DNA from 4 places in the Erwinia sp. E_sp_B01_1 genome. Region 3 is predicted to be linked to each of the others. Evidence: predicted binding sites of a transcription regulator. Region 3 holds the regulator's gene; each other region holds the start of a gene.
What was found. The regulator PurR, encoded in region 3, represses purine synthesis genes. The targets are predictions, from matches to a motif close to CANGCAAACGTTTGCNTG.
Positions count from the first base shown of each region.

Region 1: a site for PurR is predicted at 2,871-2,888, ahead of purT (formate-dependent phosphoribosylglycinamide formyltransferase). Genes of this name have one in related genera too.
Region 2: a site for PurR is predicted at 1,755-1,772, ahead of gcvT (glycine cleavage system aminomethyltransferase GcvT). Genes of this name have one in related genera too.
Region 4: a site for PurR is predicted at 2,330-2,347, ahead of serA (phosphoglycerate dehydrogenase). Genes of this name have one in related genera too.

Region 1 covers NZ_CP142208.1:2,709,872-2,713,829, reverse strand. Annotated here, with positions in the region: gene zwf (glucose-6-phosphate dehydrogenase) at 1-529, shown strand, start outside; gene VRC33_RS12860 (bifunctional 4-hydroxy-2-oxoglutarate aldolase/2-dehydro-3-deoxy-phosphogluconate aldolase) at 820-1,458, shown strand; gene purT (formate-dependent phosphoribosylglycinamide formyltransferase) at 1,652-2,830, opposite strand; gene VRC33_RS12850 (YebG family protein) at 2,968-3,381, shown strand; gene VRC33_RS12845 (sugar phosphate isomerase/epimerase family protein) at 3,383-3,958, opposite strand, start outside.
Region 2 covers NZ_CP142208.1:3,948,316-3,952,273, forward strand. Annotated here, with positions in the region: gene gcvP (aminomethyl-transferring glycine dehydrogenase) at 1-129, opposite strand, end outside; gene gcvH (glycine cleavage system protein GcvH) at 198-584, opposite strand; gene gcvT (glycine cleavage system aminomethyltransferase GcvT) at 614-1,708, opposite strand; gene ubiI (FAD-dependent 2-octaprenylphenol hydroxylase) at 2,290-3,492, opposite strand; gene ubiH (2-octaprenyl-6-methoxyphenyl hydroxylase) at 3,506-3,958, opposite strand, start outside.
Region 3 covers NZ_CP142208.1:2,048,162-2,052,119, reverse strand. Annotated here, with positions in the region: gene VRC33_RS09895 (C40 family peptidase) at 83-904, shown strand; gene VRC33_RS09890 (YnhF family membrane protein) at 944-1,033, opposite strand; gene purR (HTH-type transcriptional repressor PurR) at 1,317-2,342, shown strand; gene punR (DNA-binding transcriptional activator PunR) at 2,339-3,271, opposite strand; gene punC (purine nucleoside transporter PunC) at 3,384-3,958, shown strand, end outside.
Region 4 covers NZ_CP142208.1:3,955,420-3,959,377, forward strand. Annotated here, with positions in the region: RNA gene ssrS (6S RNA) at 37-220, shown strand; gene VRC33_RS18435 (5-formyltetrahydrofolate cyclo-ligase) at 309-896, shown strand; gene serA (phosphoglycerate dehydrogenase) at 1,013-2,248, opposite strand; gene rpiA (ribose-5-phosphate isomerase RpiA) at 2,531-3,190, opposite strand; gene VRC33_RS18450 (LysR family transcriptional regulator ArgP) at 3,396-3,958, shown strand, end outside.

The DNA.
Region 1 (3,958 bases), 660 kb from region 3:
CGTCTCTATTCGCGTGGATATTGATGACTGGCGTTGGGCTGGCGTGCCGTTCTATCTCCGTACCGGTAAACGTCTGCCAAGCAAATGTTCAGAAGTTGTGGTCTATTTCAAGAACCCGGCAATGAACCTGTTTAAAGATTCCTGGCAGGAGCTGCCTCAGAACAAGCTGACTATCCGTCTGCAACCGGATGAGGGTGTGGATATTCAGATCCTGAATAAAGTGCCGGGTCTGGATCACAAACATAATCTGCAAACCACCAAACTGGATCTGAGCTTCTCTGAGACCTTTAACCAGTCACATCTGGCCGATGCTTATGAGCGTCTGCTGCTGGAGACCATGCGGGGTATTCAGGCGCTGTTCGTGCGCCGTGACGAAGTGGAAGAAGCCTGGAAGTGGGTCGACTCCATCATGGAAGCATGGGCCGCTGATAATGACGCTCCCAAGCCTTATCAGGCCGGGACATGGGGACCAGTGGCGTCAGTAGCCATGATTTCCCGTGATGGCCGTTCCTGGAACGAGTTCGAATAACATATGATTACAGGCCCTGTACTGGCCTGTATACGGTGAATAAACCCTGCGCTCTCTGCAGGGTTTTTTTATCTCTCAGCGTTCTGCCCGTCAGTTATTTCCCCTCACTGCCACTTTTCATCGCACACAGAATTGCCTCTCATTCCCCTGCTAAGGGTGAAGCCCCGAAAAATGAACCGTAGTTTTAAAAAATGAATTGTGCTGATAGACGGCGCGGAAGCTGATGCTGTATGGTAGTTCAGGTAACCCTGTCCTGACGCCGCGCGCGTCGCTTTGGAGAAGCAGAAACAATGACTAACTGGAAGACCAGCGCAGAACACATTCTGACTACCGGCCCTGTGGTACCGGTGATTGTGGTTAACAAACTTGAACATGCCGTCCCTATGGCGAAAGCCCTGGTGGCGGGGGGAGTGAAGGTGCTGGAAGTCACCCTGCGTACTCCCTGTGCCATGGATGCCCTGAAAGCGATGATTAAAGAGGTGCCGGAAGCCATTGTCGGCGCGGGCACGGTGCTCAATGTCCGGCAATTAAAAGAAGTGACCGATGCAGGCGCGCAGTTTGTTATCAGCCCCGGCGTGACGGAAAGCCTGCTAAAAGCCGCTGTTGAGGGGCAGGTCCCGTTGATCCCGGGTATCAGCACGGTTTCTGAACTGATGACGGGGCTTGATTATGGCCTGCGTGAGTTTAAATTTTTCCCGGCTGAAGCGAATGGCGGGGTAAAAGCGCTGCAGGCGATTGGCGGACCCTTCCCTCAGGTGCGTTTCTGCCCGACTGGCGGCATCTCTCCGGCCAACTACCGTGATTATCTGGCGCTGAAAAGCGTGTTATGTATCGGGGGTTCCTGGCTGGTGCCAGCGGATGCGCTGGAAGCGGGGGATTACGACCGTATTACTCAACTGGCGCGCGAAGCGGTAGCTGGCGCCCGCTAAATAGTTTGGTTCAGGTTTCTGTGATCGCCTGATTCCGCAGCTAAAAGCCTGATGCCCGGGTGCCGATAAGGGTAACCTGGGCAGACGCAATTAGCGTTATCCGTAACAGTTTCGCCGTCCCTGGCGCATGACGCTTTATGAACCTGCCTGGGCCCCTTGCCTTAGTCGTCGGGGCATCAGGGGCTAAAGGCTATTACCCGCTGACTTTTACGCCAGCTGCGCACTTGATGGCGCGCTCAATCGCCAGATCAATGTTGTCGCCAGTGGCCAGCGCCACACCCAGACGGCGCTTGCCGCGGATTTCTGGTTTACCAAATAAACGAACCTGCAAGCCTGCTCCCAGCACATCACCCAGATTCGCGAATTGCACATTATCGCTGTCCAGCTCTGGCAAAATGACCGCGGAAGCAGCAGCGCCATACTGGCGAATGCCGCCAACAGGCAGGCCGAGGAAGGCGCGAACATGCAGGGCGAATTCAGAGAGATCCTGAGAAATCAGAGTTACCATACCGGTGTCGTGTGGGCGAGGAGAGACTTCGCTGAAGACGACCTCATCGCCACAGACGAACAGTTCCACGCCAAACAGGCCATGTCCACCCAGTGCCTTCACGACCTGCTCAGCAATCTGCTCAGCGCGTTCCAGCGCCAGAGCACTCATCTGCTGCGGCTGCCAGGATTCGCGATAGTCACCGTCTTCCTGACGGTGACCAATTGGCGCGCAGAAGTGGATGCCGTCCACGGCGCTGATGGTCAGCAGGGTAATTTCAAAGTCAAACTTCACCACGCCTTCAACGATCACGCGTCCGGCACCGGCACGTCCACCTTGTTGCGCATATGCCCAGGCGGAGTCAAGCTGTGAGGCTTCACGGATAAAGCTCTGACCTTTACCGGAAGAACTCATTACCGGCTTAACGATGCACGGGAAGCCAATTTCATCAGCGGCTTTTTTAAAAGCATCTATGCTGTCGGCAAACTGATAGCTGGATGTCGGTAATGCCAGCTCCTCTGCCGCCAGACGACGGATACCCTCGCGGTTCATGGTCAGGCGGGCTGCGCGGGCTGTAGGCACTACGTGTTGACCCTGTTTTTCCAGCTCAATCAGCATGTCGGTGGCAATAGCTTCAATTTCCGGCACGATATAATCCGGACGTTCCAGCGCGACAAGCGCTTTCAGCGCTTCGCCATCCAGCATATTGATGACATGGCTGCGGTGTGCCACATGCATAGCCGGGGCATCGGCATAGCGATCGACTGCAATTACCTCGACGCCAAGACGCTGACATTCCAGCGCCACTTCTTTGCCCAGTTCACCTGAACCTAACAGCATTACACGGGTTGCGGCAGGGCGCAGCGCGGTTCCAAGAGTGGTCATAGTCTCTACCTGATTGGATGAAAAAAACGCGCGCAGTATAAACGAAAACGATTGCGCGTACATCAGCTTTCCAGGCTTGAGCAAAAAATGGCGGGCTGATATACTGTATAAAAATACAGTTAAACGAGGTGAGAACTATGGCTGTTGAAATCAAATATGTTGTCGTCAGAAAAGGTGAGGAAAAGATGACATTCGCCAGTAAGAAAGAAGCCGACGCGTACGATAAAATGCTCGACATGGCAGAAGTCTTTACAGACTGGCTGAGTGACTCGTCGCTGATCATGGAAGAAGATCAGCGTGAAGCACTGGGAATGTTCCTTGCCGGGAATAAAGAGGCTCTTCAGCACATTCTGCGTACCAGCAAAATGCCTGAAGCCAGCGACCCGGCCACGGGGAAAGAAGCGTCATCTGCTGCAGAGGGAAATTCTGAAGCCCTGAGCGCTGACGAAACTGCCCCAGAAGGTGATGACGAAGAGGCTGAAGCCTCGGCAGCCCAGAGTGGCAAAGCGGCGAAAACCAAATCCGCCGCCCGTGCCAGCAAAGCGGCCTGATTTACAGTGTCGCAGCGCAGACTCGTTTAAGGGCATGCATCGCCTCTTTTGCGACCTCTGCCGGGGGCTGCTGGTGGTAACCGTCATTAAACACCTCCAGCCCCAGGGGGCCGCTATAGCCCTGAGCATGCAGGTAGTTAAGCAGGGTATAAAGCGGGAAACTTCCCTGGCCCGGCAGCAGCCGCTGGTGGCGTGCCGTGTCTACCAGATCCTCCCGGGCGGGGAGGGTAGCCAGGTCAGAGAGCTGTACCAGAAAGATCTTCTCCATCGGTATGCCCGCCAGGTCAGCCAGGGTGCGGTTCCTTGCAAAGATATGGAAGGCATCCACCACCAGGCCGAGGTTCGGTTCATCCACTTTCTGTACCAGCTTCCACGCAGCCGCCGTGTTGTTGATATGCGTGCTCCAGGCCATCGCCTCAAAAGCCACCCGCAGTCCGCGCTGGCCCGCTTCCCTGGCAAGCCAGCGAATATCTTCCTCTTCACGCTCCGCAATACAGGCTGAGTGGGTAGACGCCGGGGTCAGCAGCGTTGTGGCCCCCAGGCTTACTGCGGTATCCAGCATTTTCAGTGCTTCCTG
Region 2 (3,958 bases), 1.9 Mb from region 3:
GGCGATCAGGTCATGAAGTGAGCTGGCACCGGTGGCCTCAAGCATCGCAGCTTGCTGCTCCTGCGATGGGCCAATATGGCGTTCAATAAACGCGCCGGTATGTTCAAGCTGGCTGAGAGTCTGAGTCATTAGCGGTAAATCCTGAATCGGGCAGAGTAGGCATGACGGGAGGGATAGACCTCCCGTTAAGTTATGATTTATTCGTCAATACTGTCTTTGTACGCATCCGCATCCAGCAGAGAATCCAGTTCAGATTCGTTGCTGGCTTTGATTTTAAACAGCCAGCCTTCCGCATAAGGGGCGCTGTTAACCAGTTCTGGTTCGCCGTCCAGCGCGCTGTTCACTTCAACGATTTCACCGCTGACTGGCGCATAGATGTCGGAGGCCGCTTTCACCGATTCGGCTACGGCGCAGTCATCGCCCTGGCTGTAGGTGTTACCCACATCCGGCAGATCGACAAACACCATATCGCCCAGCAGTTCCTGCGCGTGTTCGGTGATGCCTACGGTGTAGATTCCGTCGGCTTCTTTACGCACCCATTCGTGGCTGTCACGGTATTTCAGTTCATTTGGCACATTGCTCATAGCCATGCTCTCCTGAGAAGTTATTGTTATCAGGCGACCGGTTTACCGGCGCGCACAAAAATCGGTTTGGTGACTTTAACCGGCATTTCCCGGTTGCGGATCTGCACGATAGCCTGCTCACCAATGCCAGCAGGAACGCGTGCCAGGGCAATGCTGTACCCCAAAGTGGGCGAGAAAGATCCGCTGGTGATCACGCCTTCACGCAGATTGCCTTCGCTGTCAGTAAAGCGTACCGGTAACTCATTACGCAGCACGCCCTTTTCGGTCATGATCAGGCCAACCAGCTGGTCGGTGCCTTTTGCACGCTGGGATTCCAGCGCTTCACGCCCGATAAAATTGCGATCTTCTGGCTGCCAGGCCACCGTCCAGCCCATATTGGCCGCCAGCGGAGAGACACCTTCATCCATCTCCTGGCCATAAAGATTCATGCCGGCTTCCAGACGCAGCGTATCGCGCGCGCCCAGTCCGGCAGGTTTAACGCCTACGGTCAGCAGCTTCTGCCAGAATTCAGCAGCCTGCTCGTTTGGCAGCGCAATCTCGTAGCCTGCTTCGCCGGTGTAACCGGTGGTAGCGATAAAATAATCACCTGACTGGACGCCAAAGAACGGCTTCATTCCGGCGACGGCTTCACGCTGCGCATCATCGAACAGCGTCTGCGCTTTAGCCTGAGCTTGCGGCCCCTGCACGGCAATCAGTGACAGGTCATCACGCACCGTCAGCTCAATGCCATAGGAGGTAATATGTTCGCCTATCCAGGCCAGATCTTTTTCGCGGGTTGCGGAGTTAACCACCAGCCGGAAAAAGTCCTCGGTCATAAAGTAAACAATCAGATCGTCAATTACGCCAGCAGAAGCATTAAGCATGCCGGTATAAAGTGCTTTGCCGGGCTGGGTCAGTTTGGCGACATCATTGGCAAGCAGATAGCGCAGGAATTCACGGGTGCGGGTACCACGCAGGTCGACAATGGTCATGTGCGACACGTCAAACATGCCGGCGTCAGTACGGACTGCATGATGCTCATCCATCTGGGAGCCATAATGCAGCGGCATCATCCAGCCATGGAAATCCACCATACGCGCGCCGCAAGCCTGATGCTGTTCGAACAAGGGGGTCTGCTGAGTCATATCATTCCTGTACTGATAAAGTTGTCAGGCGCCTGCTTCCTCCCGGGACGCAAACGATAACCTGGCTCTGAACTTACCACCGAACGCGGTGATTAACCATAAGTTAAACGGGGTCGAATCATTTCGGTGCAGAGCGGATCCACAAGTAAGTTTCCAGAATTTTTCACCAGAAATCTGCGTCAAACCGCACAGATTCGGCAGCCGACAGGGAAAAATTCAGATTAAAAATAGTGAATTAAGCAGTAAGGGATAAATAATGCCTGCAGGGAAATAAATTATGCATTATTAAAAGTAATGCGAACAGCGCGGTAAAATTAGAATTTTTCAAACGATGATCCAAAATGGGGCAACGCCGGGAAGAGGGCGAACGGGGAGTTTGACGGGGAGTTTGAATTGAGGCTGGGCTTTAGACCTGAAGGCGAAAAAAGAACTGATGCCGCCTGCCAGAGACAGGAAGAATACCGGGTTCGCCCTCAGATTGCTGACGAACCCTGAAGCTCAGGGCGAACACTGAGGTCGCCCTCAGATTGCTGACGAACCCTGAAGCTCAGGGCGAACACTGGGGTCGCCCTGAGAACGGGCTATTTCAGCCACTCCGGTAGATCGTTCAGCCCCATTGCCTGCTTCAGCAAACGAGGTTTCACTCCGGGAAGGGAATCAGCCAGGCTCAGGCCAATATCCCGCAGCAGTTTTTTGGCCGGATGACTGCCGTTAAACAGCTCACGGAAGCCCTGCATTCCTGCCAGCATCATTGCCGCACTGTGCTTGCGGCTGCGCTCATAGCGTCGGAGGTAAAGATGCTGACCAATGTCTTTGCCCTGTCGGTGCAGGCGTTTCACTTCGCCAATCAGCTCTGCCGCATCCATAAAGCCCAGGTTCACGCCCTGCCCCGCCAGCGGATGAATGGTATGAGCAGCATCACCCACCAGCGCCAGACGGTGCGCGGCAAAGTTACGCGCATAGCGCCCCATCAAAGGAAACGTTTTGCGCTCGCTTTCTACCGCACACAGCCCCAGACGAAGATCGAAAGCCACTGAAAGCTGCTGATTGAATATATCGGCTGGCATCGACTGCAATCTGGTGGCTTCCTGCGGTGGCAGTGACCAGACGATGGAGCTGAGATGAGGATCGCTCAACGGCAGGAATGCCAGAATGCCGTCACCGTGGAAAACCTGACGGGCCACAGCATCGTGAGGCTTTTTAGTGCGGATATTGGCAACCAGCGCATGGTGATCGTAATCCCAGAATGCCAGCGGAATATCGGCTTTATTGCGCAGCCAGGAGTTAGCGCCATCCGCTGCAACCAACAGACGAGCGCTCATCATGGTGCCATCATTCAGGGTGACAAAAGCTTCGTTATCACCAAACGCCACCTGCTGAAGTTCAGCTGGCGCAATCAGCGTGATATCGCTGAGCTCACTGGCTTTTTTCCACAAAGCCTGGTGAATGACCGCGTTTTCGATAATGTGCCCAAGATGGGCCAGCCCCTGCTGACCATCATCAAAAGCGATATGACCAAAACTGTCACGATCCCAGACTTCCATACCGTGATAAGCGCTGGCGCGAGCGGCCAGGATGGCGGTCCAGACATCAAGATGCTGGAGCAGACGTTCACTGGCGGCATTGATCGCGGATACGCGCAGGGCGGGCGCTTCACTGACAGAAAAGTCCTGCGCTGGTTCACGCTCCAGCACGGCTATTTTCATGCCGCTGCCCTGAAGCCCACAGGCGACGGCCAGTCCAACCATACCGCCGCCCGCGACGATAACATCATAGGTTTGCATCACTGCTTTCTCCTTAACGCTCAACCCAGCCTAACGTGCGCTCGGCGAGCAAATTCCGCACCAGCGGCAGTGAATCCATAGCCATCAGGCCAAGGTTTCGTCCTGCCACCAGTGGTGTATAGCGGTTAGCAAATAGCCTGACCAGGGTGTCGGTAATACCAATAGTAGCGCGGGCATCCGGCTGACGGCGCTGCTGATACTGCTGTAAGGTGGCGTAGCCTCCCACATCCTCGCCTGCACGCCAGGCCGCTGCTACGGTTTCGGCCAGCGACATGACATCACGCAGTCCAAGGTTAAACCCCTGTCCGGCGATGGGGTGCAGCGTTTGAGCAGCATTCCCCACCAGCGCCAGACGGTGTGAAACATGCTGGGAAGAAACCTGTAGCTGCAAAGGATAGCTGTGACGTTGCCCTACTTGTGTAAAGCGCCCCAGCCGCCAGCCAAACGCCTGCTGTAGCTGTTCGAG
Region 3 (3,958 bases):
AAATGTCCCTGCTGAAAAGCAGAATCCCCTGTTTCTGACGCGTTCCGGCCACCCGCCTGAGCACAAATGGTTAATGGTAACGATGCGTTTACTCATCACGCTTTTCATGCTGGCCTTTGCCCAGCTGTTTTTTAACATGGCGCACGCATCGCCACATGCGCCTGTTAATGCAAATCACCATAAAGCAGATGCCGCCACCCCTGCCCGCGAAGATGAGCGACGTAAACGCCGGACGGTAAAAACCAGCGCTACCAAAAAAGTTAAAGAGTCCACCAGCAAGAAACCCCGCGACGTTACCGCTAATAAGCCCCGGCTTAAAAAGAAAGCCCCTCAGCAGACAACTACCCTCACCGCCGGCAAATATAAAAAGAAAACTGCGCTGCACGATGAGAAAAAACGCTACGGGCGTCGTGGCAAAATAATTAAAAAATCTGAAGAGCTGACCGCAGGCTCGCTTTCTGCCCCGCTTAAATTGAGCAAAGCTCACCGTGCCCGCTACCAGAAAGCACGCGAAACGGCGATGACCAAGCTGATGGGCCAGTTGGGTAAACCTTATCAGTGGGGTGGGACTTCACCTAAAACCGGTTTTGATTGCAGTGGGCTGGTCTGGTATGCCTATAAAGATTTAGTGAAGTTTAAAATCCCGCGAACGGCGAACGAGATGTATCACCTGCGTGATGCCGCTAACATCAAACGGGATGAACTGGAAAAAGGCGATCTGGTCTTCTTCCGCATCAATGGCCGGGGCACGGCAGATCATGTTGGTGTCTATCTGGGCGGTGGGAAGTTTATCCAGTCTCCGCGTACGGGCAAAGATATTCAGGTCAGCGCGCTGGGCGAAGATTACTGGCAGCGTCACTACATTGGTGCCCGCCGGGTGATGACGCCAAAAACGATTCGTTAAGCGCTGAAAACAAGGGCCGGGCAATCGGCCCCTGAAGGTTTAATGCATAACGGCGGTAAAGCTGAAAGCAATAATGACCAGCAGTGCTCCCAGCGTGGTCATTAACGATAACTTCAGATCGGTGTCCATATGTGCTCCTGAATAACCCTACAATTAATGGTGTCATTGATTTTCCCATACTTGTCAGTAAAAATCTCGTTTTCTCTGCTCAGCCTTGTTAGAATCCTTTTTTTGTTGCGCAACGGCCCGCGCCTTGTGGCGTTCCGCGGTCGGCAGGCAATCCCCTTTCCTTTCTGACGTCTCCGTAAGCATCAAAAAAACGTCGTATGACGTCAGATTTTCATCCTTACCAGGCAAACGATTAACAACAGACTTATCATCAAGTTAAGATAAGCGCAGGAGTAGCTATTTCATGGCAACGATAAAAGATGTGGCCAGACAGGCAGGCGTGTCTACCACCACCGTATCGCATGTTATTAACAAGACGCGTTTCGTCGCAGAAGAGACACGTGAAGCAGTATGGGCCGCAATCAAGGCGCTTCACTATTCACCCAGCGCCGTGGCCCGCAGTCTCAAAGTGAATCACACTAAAACTATCGGGCTGCTGGCAACGTCCAGCGAAGCGCCCTATTTTGCTGAAATTATTGAAGCCATAGAGAATCGTTGTTTTGCCAAAGGCTATACGTTGATCCTGGGCAATGCGCATAACGAACTGCAAAAGCAGCAGGCCTATCTCTCCATGATGGCGCAGAAGCGTGTGGATGGCCTGCTGGTGATGTGTTCCGAATATCCTGAACCTCTGATCAGGATGCTGGAAGAGCATCGCAATATACCGATGGTCGTCATGGACTGGGGTGAATCCCGTGGCGACTTCACCGATACCGTTCTGGATAACGCTTTTCAGGGTGGCTATCTGGCCGGGCGTTACCTGATTGACCGCGGGCACCGTGATATTGGCGTGATCCCTGGCCAGTTGGAACGCAATACGGGCGGGGGTCGCCATGCTGGTTTTCTGAAGGCTTTGTCAGAAGCAGGCATAACTTTGCGCCCGGAGTGGCTGGTTCAGGGAGATTTTGAACCTGAGTCCGGTTATCAGGCCATGCAGAAAATTTTATCGCAGAAGCAGCGCCCCACGGCAGTATTTTGTGGTGGCGACGTCATGGCAATGGGCGCGATTTGTGCTGCAGATGAGCTGGGCTTACGCGTGCCCCAGGACATTTCCGTGATCGGTTATGACAATGTGCGCAACGCCCGCTATTTCACACCGGCATTGACCACCGTCCATCAGCCTAAAGAACGCCTGGGCGAAACGGCTTTTGATATGTTGCTGGACCGTATCACCAGCAAGCGCGAAGATCCGCAGACCATAGAGGTTCATCCATCATTGATTGAACGCCGTTCAGTAGCAGATGGCCCCTTCCTGGACTATCGACGCTAACCGACGCTGTCGCCTGCTGAATTATCCTCGCGCAGCCATTCACTGTTTAAGGTGTCGCTTTCACCCAGGTAGTCCAGCAGCCAGCTCAATGCGGGCGAGGCCTGTTGTTCAGACCAGCTTACGCAACAGGGACTGTCGGGAAACGCCGTCTCAAGCGTTAACTCATGCAGCGCGCCGCTTTGTAACAGGGGGCGTGCGAAATGACCCGGGACCATCCCCACGCAAAGCCCGGCCAGCAGGCAGTCGAAGCCGCTTTCCCATTCCGGCACCACCAGACGACGCTGATTATCCAGCGTCCAGGTGGTTCTTTTAGGTAAGGCACGGGAGGTGTCCTCAATCACCAGCGAGGGCCATTCCCGGATAGCTTCCTCACTGACCTCACCCGTTAATGCAGCCAGCGGGTGCCCGGCCCCCACCACGCAACGCCAGTTCAACGCGCCCATATTGCGAAAGGCAAAACGTCCACCCACCGGAATAGCCTGAGTGGCACCAATAGCGACATCCACACGGCCATCTGCCAGCGCATCCCAGACACCATTAAACACCTCCGCAGAAAGATGCAGCTCCATGTCCGGAAAATGGCGGTAAAAATCGACCACTAACTGCCGTGTGCGCCGGGGCTTAACTATGCGATCCACGGCGATATTTATCTGCCCCCGCCAGCCGTTGGCGACCTGCTGACACTGACGGCGGGTGGCGAGCATTTTTTTGATAACACTTCGCCCCTCCTGGATGAACACCGCGCCGGCTGCGGTTAATACCACATCCCGGTGACGGCGCTCAAACAGCGGAACGGCCAGCCACTCTTCCAGTTGCCGGACGGTATAACTGATGGCTGAAGGCACGCGATGCAGCTCAGCTGCTGCTGCGGTGAAACTGCCGCTACGCGCCACTGCATCAACCACTTCAAGAGAATGTTCTGACCACATAATCTGCCTGCAATATTTTTGAACGCAACCTGCAAATATTACCGTTTCACAACATAAAGGGCACGCGATTACACTCTGCGGCGTTTCATTCATCTGAATAAAAGAGCTACTCATGCCCGCTAAAGGATTCATTGTCTACCTCGCGCTGCTAAGCATTGCCGGTTTTCTCGCCACCGATATGTACCTGCCCGCTTTCGGCGCCATGCAGCAGGACCTGCAAACAGACGCAGGCGCAATCAGCGCCAGCCTCAGCCTGTTTCTCGCGGGCTTCGCCAGTGCCCAGTTGTTCTGGGGGCCGCTGTCAGATCGCATCGGTCGCAAGCCGGTTTTACTGATGGGGCTGAGCCTGTTTGCGGTGAGTTGTGCTGCTATGTGGTGGGTGGAATCTGCAACCCTATTGCTGGCGCTGCGTTTCATCCAGGCAGTGGGGATTTGTGCGGCGGCTGTAACCTGGCAGGCGCTGGTAGTGGATCGCTATCCTGCGACGCAGGCTAACCGTGTCTTTGCCTCTATTATGCCGCTGGTAGCGCTCTCTCCTGCTCTTGCGCCGCTGCTTGGCGCGTGGTTGTTGAATCACTTTAGCTGGCGGGTCATTTTTCTTACGCTGATGCTGGTGGCGGTGGTATTGCTGATTTCCACGCTCTTCATAGCCTCCTCCGGGAAGAAAAACCCTGCTGCACCGGTTTC
Region 4 (3,958 bases), 1.9 Mb from region 3:
ATCGTTATCTGTGTTAGAGTAACGGTGAAGTACAAAATTTCTCTGAGATGTTTGCAAGCGGGCCCGTCCCCTGAGCCGATATTTAATACCAACAGAGTCTGTTGCTCTGTAACTTGTGCGCAAGCTCGGTCCGTCCGAGAAGCCTGATGGTTACGACGGCATTCTCACCTTGAACCATGGGTTCAAGGGTTACAGCCTGCGGCGGCATCTCGGAGATTCCCCTCTCAGCTCTCCCCTTTTGAAATTCTCCCACTCAGTGTACATTCAGCTTTAGACTCACTCTTTCAGCCCTGAAGCACGGTGGAACCATGAACCTGAATCTTCGCGATCGCCAGGATATCCGTACTCATGTGCGTCATCTTCGTCGTGCATTGACAGCTGAGCAGCAACAAGAGGCTGCCGTGCAGGCTGCGGAGAAGGCACTGAATTTCGCGCCTGTTCAGCAAGCCCGGAAAATCGCCCTGTTTCTCTCCTTTGATGGCGAACTTAATACCCGTCCCTTGATCGCCAAACTCTGGCAGCACAAACAGCAGGTCTATCTGCCGGTTCTGCACCCTTTTTCGCCGGGACAACTGCTGTTCTTCCGTTACGATGCCACCACTACGTTAACGCCGAATAAGCTGCGGATCCCCGAGCCGCCGCTGGATATCCGCAACCTGGCTACGCTGAGCGAACTGGATGTGGTGATGGTACCTCTGGTGGCTTTCGACCGGCAGGGGCAGCGGCTGGGCATGGGCGGGGGATTTTACGACAGAACGCTTCAGAACTGGCAACAGCACAATTTTTTGCCGGTGGGCCTGGCGCATGATTGTCAGGAAGTGGATAACCTGCCGGTGGCCGACTGGGATGTGCCGCTACCGGCGATGATTACCCCCTCGAAGATCTGGCAGTGGTAGACAAAAAAACGCCCCGACAGAGAAATTTGTCGGGGCGTTTTTGTTGATGAGAAGGCTGGTTACCCTGCCCGCTCCCTTATTTTTTCATCTACAGGCAGGTTACCCCGCCCGGACAATCAGTAAAGCAGACGGGCGCGGATGGTACCCGGGATGGCCTTCATCAGCTGCAGCGCGGTGTTCGCCACATCCTGCGGCGCATCGATATCAATTACCACATACCCCATCTGCGGAGTAGTTTGCAGGTACTGAGCGGCAATGTTGATGCCCTGGCCCGCAAAGATGTTGTTGATTGCGGTCAGCACGCCCGGACGGTTTTCATGGATATGCAGCAGACGGCTCTGCTGGCCATGCATCGGCAGAGAAACTTCCGGGAAGTTCACCGCAGAAAGCGTCGAGCCGTTATCGGAATATTTCGCCAGCTTGCCAGCAACTTCAATGCCGATGTTCTCCTGAGCTTCCTGCGTGGAGCCACCGATGTGCGGCGTCAGGATCACGTTATCAAACTCACAGAGAGGAGAATTGAACGGATCGCTGTTAGTGGCAGGTTCTTCAGGGAAAACGTCGATCGCGGCGCCAGAGAGATGCTTATCAGCCAGCACTTTGCACAGCGCCGGGATATCGACCACTGTCCCGCGTGAGGCGTTAATCAGCAGCGCGCCAGGCTTCATCATCGCCAGCTCTTCCGCACCCATCATGTTCTGGGTAGAAAGGGTTTCCGGTACGTGCAGGCTGACCACATCACTCATGTTCAGCAGGTCAGAGAGATAGCGAACCTGAGTAGCATTGCCCAGCGGCAGCTTGCTCTCAATATCGTAGAAGAACACGTGCATGCCCAGGCTTTCAGCCAGCACGCCAAGCTGCATACCAATGTGGCCATAACCAATGATGCCCAGCTTCTTACCACGGGCTTCATAAGATCCCACCGCCAGCTTGTTCCAGATGCCACGGTGCGCTTTGGCGTTAGCCGCAGGGACGCCGCGCAGCATCAACAGCAGCTCGCCAATAACCAGTTCAGCTACGGAGCGGGTATTGGAGAAAGGTGCGTTAAAGACTGGGATACCGCGTGTTGCGGCGGCATTGAGGTCAACCTGGTTGGTACCGATACAGAAACAGCCCACCGCTACCAGTTTCTCTGCCGCGGCAAAAATGTCTTCGGTCAGTTGGGTGCGCGAACGAAGCCCGATAAAGTGCGCATCGCGGATGGACTCTTTCAGGGCTTCGCTGTCCAGCGCGCCTTTATGGAATTCGATGTTGGTGTAGCCTGATGCGCGCAGATTATCTACCGCGCTCTGGTGGACGCCTTCCACCAGCAAGAACTTAATCTTGTCTTTCTCCAGTGATACTTTTGCCATTTCCCGACCTTATTTTCGCTGACTTCGGATGTAACTTATAGAATAGCCTTATGCCAAAATATCAAAATTTAAGCCTGCGGCAATACAAACGATTGCCTGAGGGGTAGCACGGCAAAGGCATGGGACAGCACAAATTGGCAGATAATCACGGCGTGCGGGCCAGGATCAGCAGGATTAGCCTGAGGGCGAAACTTATGTGATATAAGTCACCAAATTTCGCCCTGTGAAGAAAAGATGTTTTTTTATAATAAATAAGCCAATGTCGTAATAACGCTGGTCAGATCATTTTTCTATGGTCTTTACGCCACTGGCGGTGCCAATCAGCGCGACGTCCGCGCCACGGGTTGCAAACAAGCCGACGGTCACCACGCCAGGCAGCGCATTTATGGCCATTTCCAGGGCCACAGCGTCCAGAATTTTGAGATTATGCACGTCGAGAATGATGTTGCCGTTATCGGTCAGGACGTGTTGGCGGTATTCTGGCAGGCCTCCGAGCTTCACTAACTCCCGCGCCACAAAACTGCGCGCCATCGGAATAACTTCTACCGGCAGCGGGAAGCGGCCCAGCAGGTCAACCTGTTTGGACTCATCCGCAATACAGACAAACTTATCAGCTACAGCAGCGATGATTTTCTCCCGCGTCAGCGCCGCGCCACCGCCTTTGATCATCTGCATCATGCCGTTGATTTCATCAGCGCCATCAACATAGACCGAAAGAGAATCGACCTCATTCAGATCGAAGACCGGAATACCCAGGCTTTTCAGCTTCAGGGTTGAGGCTTCCGAACTTGAGACGGTGCCCTCAATCTGATGCTTAATCGAGCCTAGCGCATCGATAAAATGTGCCGCAGTAGATCCTGTTCCCACACCGACAATCGTGCCGGGGGTGACGTATTCCAGTGCGGCCCAGCCTACGGCCTTTTTCAGTTCATCCTGTGTCATGATAAGTTTAGATTCCGTACAGCTACAGTGTGGCGCCAGTATAAAACAACCCGCACAGAAATCCCCGCCTTCGCGGCGGATTTGTTACCAGTTTGGAAGCGGGCCCACAAAGCTGTTAGCGGAGAATCTCGCCATTGCCCAGGGCAAAATGACAAAAATATGGCATAGTGCAGTTTCCACACCTGAAAGAGAGTTATCACCCACAATGAAACGCCCGGATTATCGCACGCTTCAGGCGCTGGATGCAGTCATTCGCGAGCGCGGTTTTGAACGCGCCGCACAAAAGCTTTGTATTACCCAGTCAGCCGTTTCTCAGCGAATCAAACAGCTGGAAAACATGTTCGGCCAGCCTTTGCTGGTGCGTACCGTGCCGCCCCGCCCCACCGAGCAGGGCCAGAAGCTGTTGGCATTGCTGCACCAGGTTGAGCTGCTGGAAGAGGAGTGGCTGGGCGATGAAAACAGTGGCACCACGCCCCTGCTGCTTTCGCTGGCGGTCAACGCCGACAGTCTGGCAACCTGGCTGCTGCCCGCGTTAAAAACCGTGTTAACCGATTCGCCGGTACGGCTGAACCTGCAGGTGGAAGATGAGAGCCGCACGCAGGAGCGCCTGCGCCGTGGTGAAGTGGTGGGGGCGGTGAGTATTCAGCCGCAGCCTCTGCCAAGCTGCCTGGTCGATCAACTCGGCGCGCTGGACTATCTGTTTGTGGGTTCGAAAGAGTTTGCTGCCCGCTATTTCCCGAATGGCGTTACCCGCTCAGCGTTGCTGAA